Linked DNA regions of Desulfosporosinus acidiphilus SJ4. The protein of the gene in region 2 interacts with the protein of the main gene of each other region in a pairwise test. Links are inferred from orthologs where the notes say so. Each region holds a gene or a part of one and is shown on either strand. Other genes may lie near its edges. The genes, in order: hprK, DESACI_RS08800 and pknB.

What was found.
Region 1: the proteins of DESACI_RS08800 (region 2) and hprK interact in binary tests that used the Bacillus subtilis proteins (3 or more experiments, as listed by UniProt). The link is inferred for Desulfosporosinus acidiphilus SJ4 from one-to-one orthologs.
Region 3: the proteins of DESACI_RS08800 (region 2) and pknB interact in binary tests that used the Bacillus subtilis proteins (3 or more experiments, as listed by UniProt). The link is inferred for Desulfosporosinus acidiphilus SJ4 from one-to-one orthologs.

The regions. Positions count from the first base shown.
Region 1 is NC_018068.1:1,010,465-1,017,323, forward strand. What follows is about bases 1,608-4,375. They hold hprK (HPr(Ser) kinase/phosphatase), read left to right. Parts: upstream 1,608-2,442; coding sequence 2,443-3,309; downstream 3,310-4,375. Other genes in these bases: ptsP (phosphoenolpyruvate--protein phosphotransferase), read left to right, coding at 1,608-2,338; DESACI_RS04660 (transcription repressor NadR), read right to left, coding at 3,600-4,142; DESACI_RS04665 (MFS transporter), read left to right, coding at 4,315-4,375. In the rest of the region: DESACI_RS04640 (zinc-binding dehydrogenase), read left to right, coding at 1-362; DESACI_RS04645 (HPr family phosphocarrier protein), read left to right, coding at 362-631; more of ptsP, read left to right, coding at 641-1,607; more of DESACI_RS04665, read left to right, coding at 4,376-5,664; DESACI_RS04670 (2-hydroxyacid dehydrogenase), read right to left, coding at 5,809-6,798. UniProt on the Bacillus subtilis protein: Catalyzes the ATP- as well as the pyrophosphate-dependent phosphorylation of 'Ser-45' in HPr, a phosphocarrier protein of the phosphoenolpyruvate-dependent sugar phosphotransferase system (PTS).
Region 2 is NC_018068.1:1,904,970-1,911,878, forward strand. What follows is about bases 2,444-5,261. They hold DESACI_RS08800 (protein kinase family protein), read left to right. Parts: upstream 2,444-3,395; coding sequence 3,396-4,127; downstream 4,128-5,261. Other genes in these bases: DESACI_RS08790 (hypothetical protein), read right to left, coding at 2,444-2,471; DESACI_RS08805 (lipid II:glycine glycyltransferase FemX), read left to right, coding at 4,770-5,261. Outside these bases: DESACI_RS08785 (SWIM zinc finger family protein), read left to right, coding at 1-596; more of DESACI_RS08790, read right to left, coding at 1,905-2,443; more of DESACI_RS08805, read left to right, coding at 5,262-5,897; DESACI_RS08810 (NAD(P)/FAD-dependent oxidoreductase), read left to right, coding at 6,333-6,909.
Region 3 is NC_018068.1:3,830,799-3,837,884, reverse strand. The notes cover bases 2,748-5,742. They hold pknB (Stk1 family PASTA domain-containing Ser/Thr kinase), read left to right. Parts: upstream 2,748-3,351; coding sequence 3,352-5,133; downstream 5,134-5,742. Other genes in these bases: rsgA (ribosome small subunit-dependent GTPase A), read left to right, coding at 5,174-5,742; DESACI_RS17560 (peptidoglycan D,D-transpeptidase FtsI family protein), read left to right, coding at 2,748-3,342. Outside these bases: DESACI_RS17570 (Stp1/IreP family PP2C-type Ser/Thr phosphatase), read left to right, coding at 1-651; DESACI_RS17565 (FtsW/RodA/SpoVE family cell cycle protein), read left to right, coding at 656-1,939; more of DESACI_RS17560, read left to right, coding at 1,936-2,747; more of rsgA, read left to right, coding at 5,743-6,067; rpe (ribulose-phosphate 3-epimerase), read left to right, coding at 6,069-6,737; DESACI_RS17540 (thiamine diphosphokinase), read left to right, coding at 6,739-7,086. UniProt on the Bacillus subtilis protein: Protein kinase that is responsible for triggering spore germination in response to muropeptides, signaling bacteria to exit dormancy.

The DNA.
Region 1 (6,859 bases), 900 kb from region 2 along the record:
ACTTGTATAATGTCCATTACGGCTCGACTCATGTCATGGGTACAACCGGCGGGAATACGGATGATCTTTTGGAATCGCTGAAATTGACGGAAGAAAAGAAAATTAATCCTGCCGTAATGGTCACACATGTTGGCGGTTTGGATGCCGTGGCAGAAACAGTTCTGAATCTGCCTAAAATTCCCGGCGGAAAAAAATTAATTTATACTCATATTAATATGGAATTAACGGCCATCGAGGATTTTGCCAAGCTGGGAGTTAATAATACGCATTTTGCCTGCCTGGCGGATATTGTTGCCAATAATAAAGGACTTTGGTGTGCTGAAGCAGAACGTTATTTGCTCGAAAAATGGAGGGATAAATAATGCTGACCCGTGAGTTGGTGATAAATAACAAATCAGGGCTTCACGCTCGTCCGGCATCCCTATGGGTTCAAACTGCAAGTCGTTTCCGCAGTAAAATTAAAATTAAGCACGGAAATTCCGTGGTGGACGGCAAAAGTATTTTAGGAATTCTTTCCTTAGGTCTGTCCACGGGCAGCGTTTTTGAGCTTTCTGCTGAGGGCGAGGATGAAGCAGAAGCTGTTGCCGCTCTGGAAAAATTAATGAGTGATCTTGAAACTCAAGATAAGTAGGTTGATCGTATGGAAAATAATATTTGGCACGGACTTGGGGTCTCGGCGGGACGTGCCGCCGGACCAATCTGGTATATGAAGGAATTCCATACAGATGCTGCAGGGGAAATTTCCGGGGTGCGTTCGGCGGACGAGGAAATGGCCCGGTTGCAGCAAGCCGTAACCCGGACCGAAAAGAATTTAACCGCTCTGGAAGAGAAAGTAAAGGCTGAACAAGGCGAGGAAGTAGCTCAAATATTCGTGGCCCACAAACTCTTACTCAGCGATCCTTCGTTTGTTGGCGAAGCTTATCAACGCTTAGAAAAAGGGCAGTTAAGCGCGGAACAGGCTCTTCAGGAAGTAGCGGCCGAAGCAGTGCAGATGCTGCGCAGTCTTGATGACCCCTATTTTCAAGAGCGCGCAGTCGATGTCCAGGATGTTTTAGGCCAACTATTAAAGAGCCTTCAGAATGTACAAGAGGATGCGGCCGATCTCTTCCCCCCAACGGGAAATTATGTGGTTTTGGCGGATGAGTTGACCCCAGCCCAAACCATTGCTTTACCTAAAGACAGAGTTCTGGGTTTTATCGTGCGCCAGGGTGGGAAAACTTCTCATGCAGCAATTTTGGCCCGCACCTATGGTATTCCGGCTCTCGTCGGCATGGCGGAAGGCTGGGATGCCTTAACCCAGCAGAAATGGCTTGAATTGGACGGTGACGAAGGCTGGGCTCGGCCATCTGCCGAGAATCAGGTTGCTTTTGCCAATAACGGCGAAGGGAACGACGATATTTCTGGCGAAAGTCCCTTGCTTAGGGGAATGATTTTTGCAGCGAATATCGGCAGCCCCGGTGACTTGCCTCTTGTCGAGAAGTTTAAGGCTCAGGGGATCGGATTATATCGAACAGAATTTTTGTTTATGGGAGAAGAACTTCCCAGTGAAGAAGAGCAGCTGGAAGCCTATCGTCAAGTCGTTGCTGCCTGTTCACCCCATTTGACGGTCATTAGGACCCTAGACATCGGGGGAGATAAAAAAGCCCCGGCTTTGCATCTTCCCCAAGAGAAAAACCCCTTTCTCGGCGTTCGTGCCCTGCGGCTTACTTTACGGCGTCCTGAACTTTTTCGGCAGCAGCTGCGGGCCATTTGGCGAGCCTCTGCAGCAGGACCAACGGCGATTATGTTTCCCATGATTGCAACGATAGAGGAACTTGAAAGAGCCAAGGAAAACCTTTGGGCAGCGCGAGAGGAAGTTTTGCAGGCAGGTTATGAGATCGGAGAGCTTCAGGTCGGGATGATGATTGAAATTCCTTCGGCAGCCTGGCTGGCGGACAAATTCGCTCCTAAGGTTGATTTTTTCTCAATCGGCACCAACGACTTGACTCAGTATATGTTGGCTGTAGACAGGGAAAACCCTGAACTGGCTGAGCTCAATCAGCCTTATCATCCCTCAGTTTTGGCTATGATCGCCCGAGTCAGTCAGGCTGCCCTGCAAAACGGGATTTGGACAGGGATTTGCGGTGAAGCCGGAGGAGACCCGCTTCTAGCGCCTTTCTTCAAAGCAGTCGGTATCAAAGAGTTAAGTATGGCACCGGGGTCTTTAGCTAAAGTTCGAACCGCCTTAGCAAAGCTGGAGCAGTCAAAGGAAGAACAAGAAAGATTGGTAAGTTCTGTTCTGGATTGCGCATCTACTGCTGAAGTTGTAAATACCCTTCAAGCCTATAAGGCAATCTGATAAATAACGGAATAGCAGGGAACTGAGACTACTCATGCTTAGAGAAGTGGTGTTCCACGATTGGATGAACTTGGAATATTTGCGAACTCGGGAGGAGAATCAAACTGGTAACGGTTAGACAATTAGTGGAGGAATTTGAGTTTAGAGTCATAGCAGGCAAAAGGGGTCTGGAGAAGGAAATTACTGACTACAGTCTTAAACGACCCAGCGCCGAACTGGTGGGTTATCTAACCTATTTGACTCCCCAGAGGATTCAGATTTATGGACGCACTGAATTGGGCTTGTTTGAAGAGCTTTCTCCTCACCTGCGTTATGATAATTTGGCCAAGGTTATGATTGGGGAAGTACCCTGCCTCATTGTTACAAGAGGGCTGCCGATTCCCCCGGAATTTATCCAGTTAGCGGAGGAAAGAGATATACCGCTGTTGGCCAGTGATCGCTCCACCACGCAGCTTTATTATTTGCTGATTCGCTTTCTCGCTAATCGCTTGGCGCCTTCAACTCTGGTTCATGGGGTTCTGGTGGATGTTTTTGGCGTGGGGGTTTTGATTACCGGAGACAGCGGCATTGGGAAAAGTGAAACTGCCTTGGAGTTAATTCGCGGCGGGCATTTATTAGTGGCTGATGATGCCGTTGAAGTGCAGCGGGTTGATGAGGAAAATTTGCATGGCAGAGCACCGCAATCCATTCGCCATCTTCTCGAAGTAAGGGGCCTTGGCATTTTAGATGTCACGAAACTCTTTGGGGCAGGGTCTGTTCGTGAAGAAAAGGAAATCAATCTTCTCGTGGAATTAGAAGAATGGGAAGAAGGGAAGTATTATGACCGCTTGGGTCTTGATCCTCCTCAAACCTCAACAATTTTAGGTATCCCTGTCCCCAAAGTGACAATTCCGGTTCGCCCAGGCCGTCATCTCGCCTCCATCATCGAGGTAGCGGTTATGCAGAACCGCCTGAGAAGCAGGCGGAAATGAGAGGATTGGCTCAACCCAGCCAGTTGCCTGCGACTGAGGCTCGCCCGCTAAGTATTCAAGTGATATTCAAATTACACTGGGGGAGTTTACTTTAAGAGGCAAAGTGACTACAAAAGCCCGATAAAAATGAATTAGGCAAACTATTTGTTAAGTTTCCTAGCGATAATATTGGTTTAAACAATTAACGCCTATTATAAACGTATCATGATGATATGTTTATAACAGGCGTTTTTTGTGTTATCAGCCCCCTATGCCGCTTAGCGGCGGCATCGCTGATGAAAGCACATGTCTTATTCTTTAATATCAACTAGAAATCCTTCTTGCTTCAGAGCTTCATAAACTTGTTTCAATACTTCCTCTGACGGAGCCTCGATGGTATGAAGATGCAGGCCGCCGGTTAACGAAGATAGTAAGTAAGCATTGTTCTCGGACATTTGGACCAAGAATTTTTTAACATCCAAGCGGCTTCTTAGTTGGAGGGGACGAAAAATATTGCCATATACGGAATGCTCTACGCCGACATCGAGTACACTAACGCCATGATCCACTAAGATGTTCAATTCTTTCTCAGTGTCTGAGGGTGAATGACGGCTGTATATAATTCTTTGCAGACCCTTGGGGCCAAAATCTGAAGAATATAGATAACCGTGAGGAGTAGCAATCACCGGTTCCTCTGAGGCCCGGAGAAGGGCTATATCTTGAACAATAACCTGGCGGCTGACCCCTGTAAGTTTTGCTAGGGCGGCTGCTTTGATGGGTTCTTTGCTGTTTTTTAATAGTTTTAACAAGTGATCTCGGCGTTCTTGACCGGATAAACCCTCTTTTTGGCTCATTTAATCACCTACTTCTATCTGATTTTAATACGAGGTCTGAGAAGTTGTCAAATGGTGTCTTGACACGTGACAAGATGATATGGTAAAACAAAATAAATATAAATTTAGCAGTTTGCTTTAATAAGGGTGCAGTATATGCAGTCCCGAATTTTATGGAGGAAGAGGAAGTAGTATGAAAATTAGTGAACGGCTGGAACAGTTGCCGGTTTCAAGGTTTCATTATGTTCTACTTATTACAGCGGGTTTAGGATGGATGTTTGATTCCATGGACACTGGAATTGTATCGTTTATTCTTCCGGTATTGATGAAAGATTGGCATTTGAGCCCGGAACAAATAGGAAACATTGGGAGCATCGGACTCCTTGGCATGGCCATCGGGGCAGTTATTTCCGGGACTATTGCAGATAGGATAGGACGCAAGAAGGTGTTTGCCTTTACTTTGCTGACTTATAGTATTGCCACAGGATTATGTGGACTTTCTTGGAATTTAACCTCTTTGCTGGTTTTCCGGTTCATCGTCGGTTTTGGACTTGGCGGGCAGCTGCCAGTTGCGGTTACGTTAGTCAGTGAATTTTCACCGGTTAAACACCGGGGTAAGTTTCTTGTCTTACTGGAGAGTTTTTGGGCTTTTGGCTGGCTGCTGGCTTCGGTAATTTCTTACCTGATCATTCCCAAGTTCGGTTGGCCAATTGCTTTCTTTATCGGCTTTCTCCCCGCTTTATATGTGCTATACCTGTGGCGGTCAATCCCAGAATCGCCCCGCTACCTTTTAAGCAAAGGACGAATTCAGGAAGCTGAAGCTATTGTGCTTAAAATAGAACGGGAATGCAATGTTACTTCAAGTAAGAAATTATCACCCGGTACAGATGCTCAGCAGATGAAGGAATCGGTGACTCAGGCTGATCAAGCGAAGTTTGCGGAATTGTTTTCTGCCGGACTCTTTAGGCGAACGGTTTTTCTTTGGCTTTTATGGTTTGGAATCGTCTTTTCTTACTATGGAATTTTCACATGGCTGCCCTCACTGTTAGCCCTTAAAGGTTTTTCTCTGACAAAGAGCTTTAGCTACGTTATGATTATGACTCTTGCCCAGATTCCCGGCTATTTTAGTGCCGCCTATTTGGTGGACAAAATCGGACGCAAAACAACTCTTGCCCTCTATGTTATGGGAACGGCTATTACTGCTTACTTTTTTGGACAGGGAACAACAGCTGCGGTCATTCTTACCATGGGTTCTCTAATGTCCTTCTTTAATCTAGGGGCCTGGGGAATTATTTACACCTATACCCCTGAACTATATCCAACACGGACAAGAGCTACTGGCTCAGGCTGGGCGGCAGGTTTCGGACGAATAGGGGGCATTTTGGCTCCTATTGTCGTCGGTGAAATGATTGGGAAGTTTCAAAACGGAGCTCAGGCAGTGTTTATACTTTTTGCCCTTGTTTTAGTGGCCGTAGTTTTGGATGTCGTAATTCTGGGTGAAGAGACCAAAGGACAGTCATTAGAAGAACTTGCCTCCGAATAGATTCCCCAGAATGATCAAGGGTGATCATTGATCAGAGGAGACTGAGCATCGGGTGAGCATGTAACCATAGTAACCATAGGGGACGGTCCTTCTAACACAAAAAGTGTGTTAAAAGGACCGTCCCCGCTGATTAACCCGCTGATATTATTTGTCGAATTTAGACTTGAACACTTCAGGGTTCAGACAGTTGGGAGGTAGTTCACCTTTCATGGCAGTAAGAATGTTGGAGGCGGCTATGGTGCCCATTTTAGTTCGGGTTTCTATAGTAGCGCTGGCGATATGCGGGCAGAGAGTAACATTGTTCAGTTCACTTAACCCTTCAGCTAATTTTGGCTCCCATTCGTAAACATCCAGGCCTGCTCCCCAGATCTCCCCGGTCTGTAACGCTTTGACAAGGGCTAACTCATCAACGACGGGGCCTCGGGAAGTATTAATTAAGATGGCTGTCTTTTTCATTTGTTTGAACTCTTTCTCGCCGATGAGATGAAATGTTTCGGGAAGAAGGGGGGTATGGATCGAAACATAGTCTGAATCTTGGAGAAGTTGATTCAAGCTTACATACTGCCCGCCGGTTTCCTTTTCAAACTGGGGATTGGGTGCTCTGCCGGTGTAGAGTATTTTCATGTCAAAGGCTTTAGCTCTTTTAGCAAAGGATAGACCGATTCTTCCCGGGCCTATGATGCCTACAGTTTTGTTCATAACGTCTTGTCCTAAAAACAGCATCGGTCCCCAGCCTTCATATTTGCCCATTCGAGTGTACTTGTCTGACTCGGCAACTCTTCGGGCAACAGAAAATAATAAAGCCCAAGCCAACTCGGCAGTAGTATCCGTGAGAACTCCTGGTGTGTTGGAGATCATAATTCCCCGTTCGGTAGCCGCAGGAATGTCGATGTTGTTATAGCCAACAGCATAGTTGGCAAAAATCTTAGCCTGGCTGGCTGCCTTGAACACTTCATTATCGATTTGATCTGTCAGCAAACATAAAACGGCGTCCCGTCCTTGAACTTTCTCTAAAAGAGTTGACTTGGGCAGAGGTTTCCCCAGACGATTTACTTCAAGGTCGCAATGTTCTGCCAGCATGTCTAAAGCTGGTTTGGGAATTTCATTTGTTACGTAAACATTCCATTTATTCATGTTAGACCTCCGGTTGTAAAATTTCATTATTTGGAAGTTATATCTTCAAAAGCAATCTTCG
Region 2 (6,909 bases):
AAAAGGATTATGACTATGTCATAAAGCTTACCCTTGATGGGGAGGACAAGGATAAAAGCCTGCATGGATTGGTAAACCAGTGGAAGAAATACAGGTACGAAGCCTTTAAACTTTCCAGGAAGATTAATGAACAGCGTGGTATGGCAACTGATTTTATTCTGGATGGAAGCTTTGATTATTACGAGGAATTGAAAAACACGTATACCACAAATGAGTGGCCCTCTGTTTACCCCAAGATCATTTTTTTATTGGAAAACCAGAAGAAGACTTATCTGGATGTCTACCCCCGTATTCTAATAGAAGAAGGGGAAAAACAAAAATTACTTGAGTTCGTTCAAGGAAGTCCCTTATCGGTCGAGATTTATTACAGGCATCTTGTTCCTGAATTCAAGGAAGAGGTTTACCTGCTTTTTCTGCAAAATATTGAGCAGAGCGCTGCAAGAGCAGGTAATAGGAAAGATTATCAGAGGGTATGTGCTATTATTCGTAATCTTAAAAAAGCTGGTGGGAAAGAACGGGCAGCGGAAATCATTCAGAAACTTTATAACAAATATGCAAATAGACCGGCATTTAGGGATGAGTTATCTAGAATATAAATGGGTATACAGAGGCAATGAGCTGAGCTGATACGGCTCGCTCGTTTCCTGATGTAAGTGGAGAACCGTAATATCAAATTATATGGAGTGAAAGTAAAGTGGATTTAGAAGAAAAATATCGAAACTATAGAAAAAGGCAAGTTGGACTACACATGGCAATTTTGAAGGGGTTTGTAAGCGCAAAATGGTTTACGGATGAGTTCTCCGGTGGGTGCTAACATAGCAACAATAGAGAACTCGGAGGAAACATCGATACCAACTACGAAATCGTTAAGAAACTGAGACAAACTAACACAACCCTTCAAACAGATGGATCAGAGCATCCACTAGAAAGAATGTCAAACAATCTTGCAGTTGAAACAGGTAATACTAAAGTAGTGACCCAACCAGCTAAACATCGAATCATTCTTGTGGAGTGACACGCTATATCACGGATAAGACCTCAAAAGAGGGATCCAAAGTGGGACGCACATCTATCTCTCTGACAAAAGTGATTATAGCACGATATTTAGTGATAGATATCATAGAGTGTCAACTAATTCATCTGAACAATGAGGAATAGGTTGTCAAAGAACGTTCGGGTAGGTTTTGAAGACCTGAACCCTATATTTATCTTACAAGAAGTGGTGAAAACCAGTCCTTGATCCTGATAATCTACTCCTGGGACTGATTTTTATCTTTGCTGCAAGATTCTCCATAAACGTAAGGCAATAGCAACTTCCTGGGTATTGGTAAAATACGCTTGGATTTTTTTGTCTTTGAGGATTTAAAAATTAATCCTTCCGCATTTGTTCTCGAAACAGCCTCTTTTATCGAGATGGTGTAGTTCTTTAAATTAACATTTTCCCATAGTCCGTCCCGTACCGATAGCTAATAAAAAAGCAGCTCTCCATTTGGGGCCAATTTTTGGAGAGCCTAAGATGTCTATGAATTTGTTCATTTCATTAACAGTTAATGCCTTTGCTTCTTTATCATCAAGTTTCGGTAACGTAACACCTTCGCAAGGATTCCAACTCAGGAGATGAGTGCTTTTCGCCTTTTTCAGGCATGAACGAACAATTTGATGATTCCTCCGAACGGGGGCCGGGGCCTTCTTGTCATTAACACAAGCCGTTTAGATTTCGACATAATTAAGGATGACTCCGTTTTGTTTCCTAGCATAACATGGAACAAAACAGATAGGGATTGCCTTCTAAACTTGTAAGGTCCCTGTGATAATTACTAGGTTTTATTACAAAATACCATAATTAGGTTGGTAATTTTAAAAAGACCTCCCATTAATCGAAGGCCTTTAATCTATTCCTGATTTTATTGTAAATAAGTAGGGCAGGAACTTTCTGCACTGCTATCATTATAAGGCATAACTGTCAACGACTCTGCTTTTGCGTTATTTGCAATGACTCTTCTTTCGTTGAATAGTGATTTATCCCCAAATATCACTATAGCCCAAGAAGCAATAAATCCCGTAACCGCATTTGTTAAAGAATAGGATAAGGTGCTATTACTGTCTTTGGGCGAAACTTTATTTTTTGCAAAGCCACTTAAGAGCGCATTAGTGATACTGCCTGCAATCGAACCTAAAACAATACCCTTTAAGGGCCATTTATTTAAACCAGCCTTTGTAAAGCTCCATACCATAAATATACCATTCACCGCATTTAAACCAAAAGTCATCCAAGCTCCTAACATTTGACCACTCCATTGTTTAGCCTGCCTTCGACTACTCACCCAAACGCCTGCAGCAGTTGTCCAATAAGGACGTTTAGAAATATTCAGTTTATAAGATGTGTAATCAAAGATTGATTGAACGATAAAAGCTAACCCTCCCGCAAGGATGCCTAACAACATTCGATCTTTAGTTTTTGGAATGTTCATAAGAAAAACCTCCTTTTTAAACTTATTACAATTCGATTTTTAGCACAAATTAATTTAAATTAGTGTTCTCAAAAATATTTTATTTCTTCATGTAACATTTTCCATGCGGTCAAAAACAAAATGCCATATATCCCCTCAGAATGGAAGTCCTAGCCCAGCGGCATAGTAGTTAAGCTTTGTTGACAAATTAATATGTCTAACATATAATGTAAAAAAATTGGATCAATATAAAGATTTATAGCTTTACTAATAGAGCAGGCGATACACTTCGATAAAGTGTGTGGGGCTGGGCCGGCGGAAGAACTGGCAGCAGGATAAAATACCTGTGGGACTATAATTCTAATATAATTAGAATCCCACAGGTATTTTCGTTAAATGGGGGTAGCATCTGTGAATATGCTGTGTTTTAGCATTATACATAAAAATAAATTTTTTTGTTTAATATTTCTCTTACTATTTTCGTTGATGTCTGTGTATATGCCTCATAGCTTAGTTGAGAACTCAGAGCAACATATTTATGAAACAACGTTTAATTTTATTATAAATAATAACAAACCAATTATAAATTTGAGAAATTTACATGAGAAATTAAAGTCATTTATTAGCAAGCTATTTAGAATGACACTAATACTATTGAATAGGGGCGTTTTAGCAGCTATTCTCATAAATATGTTCATTATGCGACTAGGACGCTTTTCTAAAGAGTCTATTCATCATGCATTCCTTTTCCTCTGTTTCAAGATCAAAAAATAGAGGACATTACCCGGATCCGAATCATGGAGGCGGGCATTATAAAAGGCCGCATGGCTCGGGAGGAATACTAGGTAAAATATTTGAGGCCTTGACAGGTTCGAGAAGGCATTCACTGTCTGGTTCAAATCGCTACGACAGGTATTCTTCGAGTCATCATCATCGTAAGAGTTCATGGTCTTAAACCTATTTAGACGGGACAAATTATTTAATCCGTATGAGCAAATAGCTGATTATACCATCGAGAAAACGATAGGAGAGGGCCGGTTTGGTATCTGCTATCAGGTTTCTCAGGATCAGAAATCGTATATTCTCAAGCAACTAAAAAGGGGAATGCTCAAGAAAGCCGGAGTAAAGGCTCGGTTTGAGGAGGAAATTCTTAGGAGCTTACATCATGAGAGCGTTCCTCGGTTTATTAAAAAGATTGAATGTAAGGACTTCTATGGCTACGTACTTGAATTTAAGGCAGGTAAAACGTTCGAAGATATAATTTATCTTGACAAACACGTGTTTGAAAGAGCGGAGATCTATAAAGTAGGACGCCAACTTGTCGAAATTTTAAAGTACTTGCATTCAAAGAGTATAGTCCATAGAGACATAAGGGTGCCAAATACATTGTATGATGGTCAAAAGGTTAACCTTGTTGATTTTGGGCTTGCTCGTTGGATTAATAACGAGAAATACAGGGCAGATATGGATTTCGCATTTTTGGGAGACTTTCTTCTGCACCTGTATTACTCTTCTTTTGAACTCAAAGGCTTCAAGAAGCGCCCTTGGTATAACGAATTGCTGTTGCAGCCAAAGGAACTGTTACTTTTAAAAAGGCTAATGGGTGTTGATCAACGGTATACAAGTATCTTTGACGTTGAACAAGATTTTCACGAGACGTTTGAAGCTAATAAATAAAGAGGTGTAGTGCAACGGTGGATTAAGAAGAGAGAGTGGGCTTGGGAAAAATCTGATCGTTGCAGCACTTGGCGGAAACAACCTAAACTAATCCTTCGTGATTTCTTGGGTCCAAGATTTCAATATCTCCATTTAAATCTCATGAAAGTTTTGAAGTTAAATATATTGACTTAGCATACTTACACGTTTGGAGATTATATTCAGGAAATTGTGATAAGAACTTAAAAAAGAAATCGTTCATAAGGAAAACTTAAGAAATTAATAAGAAATTATTTAAAAAAGGCCTATCCCTCTTCGGTAGAATGAAGTTACCGAACGGATGGGCTTATTTTGATTTTTCTCATCGCTTAGTTGAGCCGGACACATCGGGGTATGCGAGAATTTTTGCCTTTTTGTATGAAACCAGTCGAAGCTTCTAAATGAAAAATACAGACTTTAGGAGTCTAAACATCATAATTGTGGTAAAATAGTTAATACGGTTATTTTAGCCCTTTTTTATAGCCGAATTTATAACTAAAAAAATATAAAGCCTTTTTACGACGGGTAAATTGCATAATACTTTATTTTAGCCTTTTGATACAGTCATAGATAAAGATGTATAACCCTTGGCTTTGTGTTTTTATAATGGAGTGTAATTTTTTGATGTTGAAAGTTGACAAAATAAGTGTAGAAACCTATTATTCGTTTATTTCTCAAGCCGATTTAGGCAATTTTATGCAGTATCCTTCTTGGGCTAAGGTCAAAACCGAGTGGACCAGCGATTTATTGGGGTGGTTCACCTCGGACAACAAATTGGCAGGATGTGGTTTGGTTTTATACCGGAAAATGCCATACCTTAACCGGTACCTGGCTTATTGTCCCCGCGGCCCGATTATTGATTGGCAGAGCCCTAACCTCAAGGAATGGTTTGAACCTTTTTTTGCCTATTTGAAAAGCAAGCATGTTTTCAGTGTTAAAATCGACCCTCCTGTGGTACAGGCAAAATGGTATACTCCCACAATTAAAAAATTTTTAGAGCAAGCTCGCGAACAGGGCAGCTCTGGTAAAATTTTGCGTGATTTGCCACCTGACGAGGACCACCCAACTGCCAAACAGGTCCAACAACAATTACGGCAACTCGGTTGGCAGAAGCAGAGAGGGGATACGGGTTTCGCCGCGTCTCAACCCGAATATGTTTACCGCCTGCCCTTAAAGGGACGCAGCTTGGATGAGGTCTTCGCCTGTTTTCATACCAACTGGAGGCGCAACGTTAAAAAGGCTGATCGTTTAGGTGTCAAGGTCCGAATCGGGACAGAACAGGATTTGCCGGCTTTTTATGAGTTGCTGAAGGTAACATCAGAACGGGATCAATTCAGGGTGCGCAGTTTCTCCTACTTTTCTAATATGTACCAGTCATTAAAGGCCGAAGCAGCAGATCGGATTACTCTTTATCTGGCGGAAGACGAAGAGGAATTATTGGCTGCTACCTTAGCCGTGCATTCCAACTTTCACTCATGGTATCTTTACGGGGCAAGCAGCAATGTAAAACGGGAAAAGGCCCCTAATCATGCAATCCAGTGGCGTATGATTCAAAATGCCTATCAGCTTAATTCCCACACCTATGATTTTAGAGGCATCAGCCCCACCCTGGATGAATCTGACCACCTTTTTGGGTTGTTGCGATTTAAATTGGGCTTTGGAGGCGAGGCCTGTGAAATGATTGGTGCTTGGGACTATCCTCTGCAGCCTTTATTACACCGGGCTTTTCAGCTATATTTAAAGCGGCGATAGGGTAGTGTACTAAATTGGGTTTGAACGAAAAATTGGACAAGTTTATTAGTTTCGTTGGTACACTTTTGCTTATATTCTTGCTCTATTACCGTATCCGTTATTTGCATTTCAGAAATATGTAGTTACCTATAGTTAACTATGCTTGTATTTATCTATGCTTGGTTTATTTATTTCAATAGACGTTATTCAATTTGGACGAAGGTTATATGATAAATTCAGCGAAAAACAGGCTCAGCGGTAACTTCGTTGGGTCTATTTCTTTGTCTGTGCGATATTAACCCGCAATAGGCTCGTCTATGCGGGTTGTTTTCCAGCTCTGTACGCGGAATATGCTAAGGGAACTATCAGCGCAAAATTAATATTATTATTTTTACACTTAATTCAAATAATATAGAGGAAATTTAGATAAATAGTATGAATAAGGAGTTGAGTACTTTGGTTTATGACTTAATTATTATCGGTGCAGGTCCTGCAGGCATAAGCGCCTCGATTTATGCTGTTAGTAGAGGAGTAAAAACATTAATCTTGGAAAAAAGGCAAGTAGGTGGAGTTATCCGACAAGTCTCAAACGTTACTCATTATTCTGGGATTATAGAAAATGAAACGGGTAAGACTTTTGCGACTAAAATATATAACCAAGCTTTAGACGCGGGAGTAGTTATTAAATTTGAGGAAGTAACTGCCGTAAATCTAGAAGCAGAGATCAAGGAGGTAGAAACTAAAAAGAGTACATACCAAACTAAAACAGTAATCATTGCCAACGGTACTACGCCAAGACATCTTGGAATACCGGGTGAACAAGAACTCATTGGAAAGGGGGTAGATTATTATTTGTCAGATGATTTAAGTAAATATAAGGGAAAGGAAATATTTGTAGTGGGCGGCTCCGATGGTGCTTTAAAAGAAGCATTATTTTTGTCAAAGTTGGCCAAACAGGTTACTGTCATCCATTTTGAGGAAAAGTTAGGAGCTGTAGTGGAGTTCACATCAAAAGCGGAAAAAACTTCGAACC
Region 3 (7,086 bases), 1.9 Mb from region 2 along the record:
TCAGATCACGGGATTTTTGCTGTGGCTGATGGTATGGGAGGGCATCGGTCCGGAGAAATAGCCTCAGCCACGGCCTTGCGCGAATTAGAGAAACTGGCCCCCCGGCTGAAAGGACTGACTGATCAGGATTTAGAAGGATGGCTTGTTGAATCTTTTGCTCAGGCAAATAGGGTTGTCTATGAATCGTCGACTACGGAGCCTGAAAATGCCGGAATGGGTACTACTCTTACGGCTTTGCTCGTTCGTGAGACAAGTGCCTTAATTGCTCATGCCGGAGACAGCAGGGCATATTTGTGGCGTGGGGAAGAACTAAAGGTTTTAACGAAAGATCATTCATTGGTTGGTGAACTGGTGCGTTTGGGTCAAATCTCCCTGGAGGAAGCGGAGAAGCATCCCCAACGCAATATCTTGATGAGAGCCATTGGCGCGGATCAGCAAATTGAAGTGGATTGTCAAAAAATAGCGCTTCAGTCCGGGGATGTCATTTTATTATGCACAGATGGATTCTCCAATGTGATCAGTGATCAAGAACTGGCGAGTGAATTTTCCCAGCCCGGTACTTGGGAAGAATGCTTAGAAAGGCTGCGCCTGCTCATTTTAGAACGGGGTGCGCCAGATAATTTTACAGCCTTGTGTTGTATTATGGAGTAAGATGATGCTATATTATTTTATTTCACGTATGATCATTATGGGAATTATGTGGCTGGGCATGGTTCTGCTAAAATGGGGAGGGGACGGCAGCCAACTTGTTTGGCAGGCCCTGATCTTCACAGTCATTGTCTTAATGGGGGGCTTTGCAGAAAAGGTTCTTCATTATGAGGGGGACCCTTATGTCCTTCCGGTTGTGCAGGCAATACTGGCCCTAGGACTTGTTTTTCTTGTGCGCATTAGTCCTGTAATAGGTCTGCGCCAATTTTGGTGGGCCAATATCGGACAGTTGATTTTCTATGGTATTTTGTTTGCCGTCAGGGATTACCGGCAGTTGGGTAAGTTTCGTTACTTATGGGGATTGTTGGCCGTAAGCTTGCTGTTTATTACACTTGTCTTTGGCTTTGCAGCAGGCGGTGCAACAAGTTGGCTAAGAATCGGAGGAGTCGGGGTCGAACCTGAAGAATTTGTAAAACTGGCTTTACTGCTTTTCATGGCTACCTATCTGGAAGAAAATGAAGAGTTGCTGCGGGTTGGGACGGTTCAGGTAGGGAAATTTTCGCTGCCTGATTGGCGGACCCTAGGACCGTTTCTGGTTATGGCCGTATTTTCTCTCGGGCTTTTAGGAGCCCAGAAAAGTCTTGGAACAGCCTTGGTGTTTTATGCCCTGTTTGTTCTCATGATCTATGTTGTTACTGAACGAGCTTTGTATTTAGGGATTTCTCTGCCCATTTTTTTATTGGTGGGCAGCTTGGGGTATCTGCTTTTCAGGCATGTCCGCGTCAGGGTGATAGTTTGGCTGAATCCGTGGCAAGATCCCACGGGCATGGGATATCAGATTGCTCAATCCTTGTTTGCCATCAGCGGTGGGAAGATCTTGGGTACGGGATTAGGCAACGGCATAGGGGCTGCGATGGTTCCTGCGTCAAGTACAGACTTCATTTTCTCTGTGATAGCGGAAGAGCTTGGTTTTGCCGGAGCCATGGCCGTTCTTCTTCTCTTTCTCATCGTGGTTATGAGGGCGTTTTCCATTAGTTTAAGAGCCAAAGACCGCTTTGGACAGATTTTAGCGGCGGGAATTGGCATTCTCCTGGGAACCGAGACCTTAATTATTCTTGCCGGCGTGACTAAATTGCTTCCTTTGACAGGTATTCCGCTGCCCTGGGTTAGCTATGGCGGAAGTTCCATACTCGTTCATTTTATCCTATTGGGGGTATTACTGAATATTTCCAATGCTACCGCTGTGGGATCTCAGCGCAATAAGACCAAAGGAAGGGAGTATGCAACATAATGCGAGGGCTTCGTCGCGTAGCATTAGGAATGGCCTTTAGTTTCTTTGTTTTGAGTTTAGGACTTGTTTATTGGCAGGTAGTTCAGGCCGACACTCTCTTGGAAAACCCCGCGAATCGGCGCTTAATTCTTATGGAAAGCCGAGTGACCCGTGGAGGAATTTTTGATCGTAACGGCGAAATAATAGCCAAAACTCAGACAATCGACGGTAAAAGGGTTCGCGTCTATCCCAAAGGAGAAATGTATGAGCCTACTCTTGGATATTCTACTGCCCGGCTTGGCGCAGCGGGACTTGAGGGAAGTTTGGCGAATTGGCTCATGGGAGTCAAAAACGCCACTGCGGCTCAAACAATTCAGCAAATGTTTTCTTTGCCCCGTCAAGGGGATGATGTGGTGCTGACCTTAGATTCCCATTTGCAAAGTGTTGCTTATAATGCTCTCAAAGGGAAAAAAGGCGCAGCGATTGCCATTGATCCTCAAACCGGCGAAGTGCTGGCTTTAGTGAGTCAGCCGGGATATGACCCGACAAATTTAGATGATCATTGGAAAGATATTATTAAGCAAACAGAGGAAAAACCTCTGGATAATCGTGCTTTTTCCCTTTTCCCTCCGGGTTCCATTATGAAGGTAGTGACTTCCGCATCTTTATTTAGGAGCGGTTTAAACACGACAAATCTTTATGAGTGTAAAGGTTCCACAGTTATCAACGGACAAGTTATTCCGGAACAAAACCAGGAGGCTCATGGTTGGGTCAACTATAACATGGCTTTAGCCGATTCTTGTAATACTTATTTTGCGACCTTTGGAGTTCAGGCAGGCGATAAGAGTTTTCTGTCTGCGGCTAAAGGATTTGGTTTTGGACAAAAAATACCATTTGAACTGAATGTTCCTTTGAGCCAGATCACAAATTCACCTAAGGTTCCTGAATCTCTGTCAACGAATCTTCTTGCTGCAAGCTGCTTTGGACAGGGGCAAGTCTTAGTTACTCCTTTTCAGATGGCTTTGGTTACTGCAGGTATTGCTAATCATGGAGTTATCATGACTCCCCACATTGTAGAGCGGGTTCTCGATCCTTCGCAAACAGTGGAATATGAACCAAAGCCTCAGCCTTGGCTGACGGCACTTTCCAAGGACGAAGCGGATAAGATAACAAGTGCAATGGTGACTGCCGTTACCGCTGGAACAGCTTCTCCCGGAGCTTTACCGGGTGTCCAGGTAGCGGCGAAAACGGGTTCGGCGGAACCCGGAGGCAACCAACCTACCCATGCCTGGTATATTGCTTTTGCACCTGCAGAGGCCCCACGCATTGCGGTAGCTGTTTTTGTAGAACATGGCGGAACCGGAGGAGGAGCGGCTGCTCCCATTGCGCGCCAAATTATTCAAGAAGCATTAGCCAGAAAGTAGGTGAGAATCGTGAGTAAAATCTTTGGGGGACGTTATGAAGTTTTGGAACGCATTGGTGCCGGCGGAATGGCCATTGTATATAAAGCCAAAGACCAACTGCTTAATCGTGTCGTAACGATCAAAGTGCTGAGAGAGCAGTTTGCCACGGATGATGACTTTATTCGCCGTTTTCGAAGAGAAGCCCAGGCTGTAGCAAGTCTCTCTCACCCAAATATTGTCTCTGTTTATGATGTGGGTAAAGAAGGGGATACTGAATATATCGTCATGGAGTATGTGGAAGGGCGGAATCTCAAAGAAATTATTCGAGAGTATGCTCCCCTGTCCACAGATCAAACGATTAATCTCGCCCGCCAAATTACCAGTGCTATTCAAAATGCTCATGAACACCATATTATTCATAGGGATATAAAACCTCATAATATTTTAGTGACTGCGGACGGACACGCTAAAGTTACGGATTTTGGCATCGCACGAGCAGTTTCTTCTGCGACAGTGACGCATACTGGGGATATTATCGGCTCTGTTCATTATTTGTCGCCGGAACAGGCCAAGGGTCTGCAGAGTAATGAACAATCGGATATCTATTCGTTAGGCATAATTTTGTACGAATTAGTTACCGGCCGAGTTCCTTATGATGGAGAAACTCCCATCTCTATTGCTCTGAAGCACCTTCAGGAACAGCCAACTCTGCCTAGTAAACTTAATCCGCGGGTTGATAAAGAATTTGAGCGAGTGATTATGAGGGCCATTGCTAAGTCCTCGGAACAAAGGTATGCTTCCGCTAAGGAGCTTTTGGAAGACTTGAACCACATTCAGGCCGGTCGTCCGATCAATCATCCGGAGGTATTTCCCGTAGACGATTTGGAAGCCACTATGACTCATCATGGGATGGGGAAAGTCTTGGCTCCTGTCAGTGTTCGTGATGAGGAACCGAAAAGTGATTTAAAACCCACGAAGAAAAAGAAAAAGCGTTGGCCTTTGATTACCGCAATCATCGTCATTTTGCTGCTCTTAACGGGCGGCGGAATAGCGTTGAGAAATTACCTTCTGGTGGGTACTACAAAAGTTCCCAATGTGGTTGGACAAACACTGCCGACAGCAGGGACCTACCTAAAATCAGCAGGATTGGCACTCAACCCGGAAGTTAAGAAAGAGTTCGATGATAAGGTCGAGAACGGTCTCATTATTAGCCAGGATCCTGCAGCAGACACCGTAGTTAAAGTCGGCAGAGAGATCCAGGTGGTTGTGAGTAAAGGCCCGGACACCGGGACATTTCCGGATGTAACAACGAGTCCGATGTCAAAGGCAGATGCTGTAAACATGATCCAAAATGATGGATTTAAAGGGAAAATAACCTTTGCAACCCAGTCAAATCCAACGATCCCTAAAGACTATGTGATCCAGCAAAACCCAGCGCCCTCAGCTACCTGGCCGAAGAGCGGGCCAATTACTTTGACAATTAGCTCCGGCCCTGACAATGGATCTTCCTCTGGAACCATCAACATGCCTAATGTGATCAATAAGTCATCGGCAGATGCTAAAACGATCCTGCAACAGAATAATTTAGTTCCTTTGGTTGAGACTCAAGATTCTACTACGATTCCTGCGGATTTCGTCATTAGTACTTCTCCTAATCCCGGAGAAGCGGTTCAGCAGGGGAGTCAAGTCACAATCGTAGTATCGCGAGGTCCCGGCCCTCTTGCGCTGAATATTAAAAAAGATGTCTCGGCTTTAGTAGCCCAAATCATAAGTGTTATGCCGCGTGACGATAAAGACTATGTTAAACATTAAGCTGTGCTTTAGTGTCAAACGCAATTAGTGAGGAAATTATATGATCGAAGGAGTTCTACTTAAAGGATACGGTGGATTCTATTATGTCTATGCGGAAGACCGAGTATGGGAATGTTCTCTGCGCGGTCGTTTTCGCATTAAAGATCAGGACTTTCTGCCGGGTGATCGGGTGCGTATTTTGCCTGAAGGGAACAATAAGGCAAGAATTGAAGGGGCTGAACCAAGGCTTAATTCCTTAACCCGGCCGTCAATAGCCAATGTTGACCAAGCCCTTCTTGTTTTTGCTCTGACTTCGCCTAAACCCGACCTGAATCTTCTGGACCGCTTATTAATTCAGGTGACCTGCTCAGAAATCGAACCGCTTATTATTTTCACGAAACTTGATAAGTATTTGACTGAGGCACCGCCTGATGACTCCCTGGCCAAATCCTCAATCCCGGATATATACCGCCGCATCGGATATACGGTTTTTGAGGTATCTAATAAAACAGGGATTGGCATCACTGAGCTGAGGAAGTGTTTAGAAGAGAAGATTAGTGTTTTAGCCGGCCCGTCAGGCGCAGGCAAATCAAGTCTCTTTAATGCTTTATCCGATGGAAAACAATTAAAAACCGGCGAAATTAGTCAGAAGTCTCAGCGGGGGCGTCATACAACCCGTCATGTCGAGTTAATGGTTTGTGCCGGAGGATTAGTGGCGGATACGCCGGGTTTTTCCTCTCTCTTTCTGCCGAAAATGAAGCGGGAGGACTTGGCAACTTACTTTCCCGAATTTGACGAACACCGGAACCATTGCCGGTTTAGCAGCTGCTTACATGATAAAGAACCTGATTGCGCCATTAAAGCTGCTCAAGAAAATGGAGAAATATCCGGCACTCGCTACGACCATTATCGAATTTTTCTACAAGAAGTTATAGCCGCTGAAAGGAGATATTAAGATGATTCAACTTGCCCCGTCTATTTTGTCAGCAGATTTCTCTCGTTTAGGTGATCAGGTACGTCTGGTTGAGGATGCCGGTGCCGAAGTTTTACATATTGATGTCATGGACGGGCATTTTGTTCCGAATCTCACCTTCGGACCTGCGCTGGTCAAAGCCCTGAGACCCCACTCTAAGATGCGTTTTGATGTCCATTTAATGATAGAAGAACCGGAACGCTTTATTGCAGATTTTGCTGCCGCAGGAGCGGACCATATTACCTTTCACCTCGAAGCGTCACGCCATGTCCATCGTGTTATTCAACTAATTAAGGAACAGGGACTTACGGCAGGGATTGCCCTCAATCCGGCAACCCAATTAGACGGGCTCAAATATATCCTTGAGGATTTGGACATGGTACTGTTAATGACAGTGAATCCCGGTTTTGGAGGACAAAACTTTATCACCAGCGTTCTTCCTAAAATTCAGGTGCTCCGTCACCATATTGAGCAAAAGCAGTCTTCCTGCGAGATTGAAGTTGACGGCGGAATTAATTTGGAAACAGCGCCTTTGGCTGTTCAGGCCGGAGCAAATATTTTAGTAGCAGGCTCCGCGGTATTTGACCAAGCAGATCCTAAGCTGGCCGTAAAAAAACTCCGGCAGGCAGTTGGCGGAGCACTGAGTGAATAAAATGATGATAGCGGTATTGGCGAATGGTGCTTGGGATTCAGAATGGGGAAAACAAGCACTGGACAAGGTGGACTATTTGATTTGTGCTGATGGCGGCGCCAATCATGCACTTAACTCCGGATTTATGCCGGAACAGCTTATCGGGGATCTGGATTCGGTTACCGGCGAGAATTTAAGTCAATGCCGCAATGCCGGTTGTTTTATTGAACAATTTCCTCGGGAAAAGGACGAAACGGATTTGGAACTGGCTCTCCTGCGGGCCAAAGAGAAAGCTTTTTCTGCTGGGGAGCAGGAGATCTGGCTCTATGGCGCCACAGGGAAACGAATGGATCACTTTTTAGGTAATTTA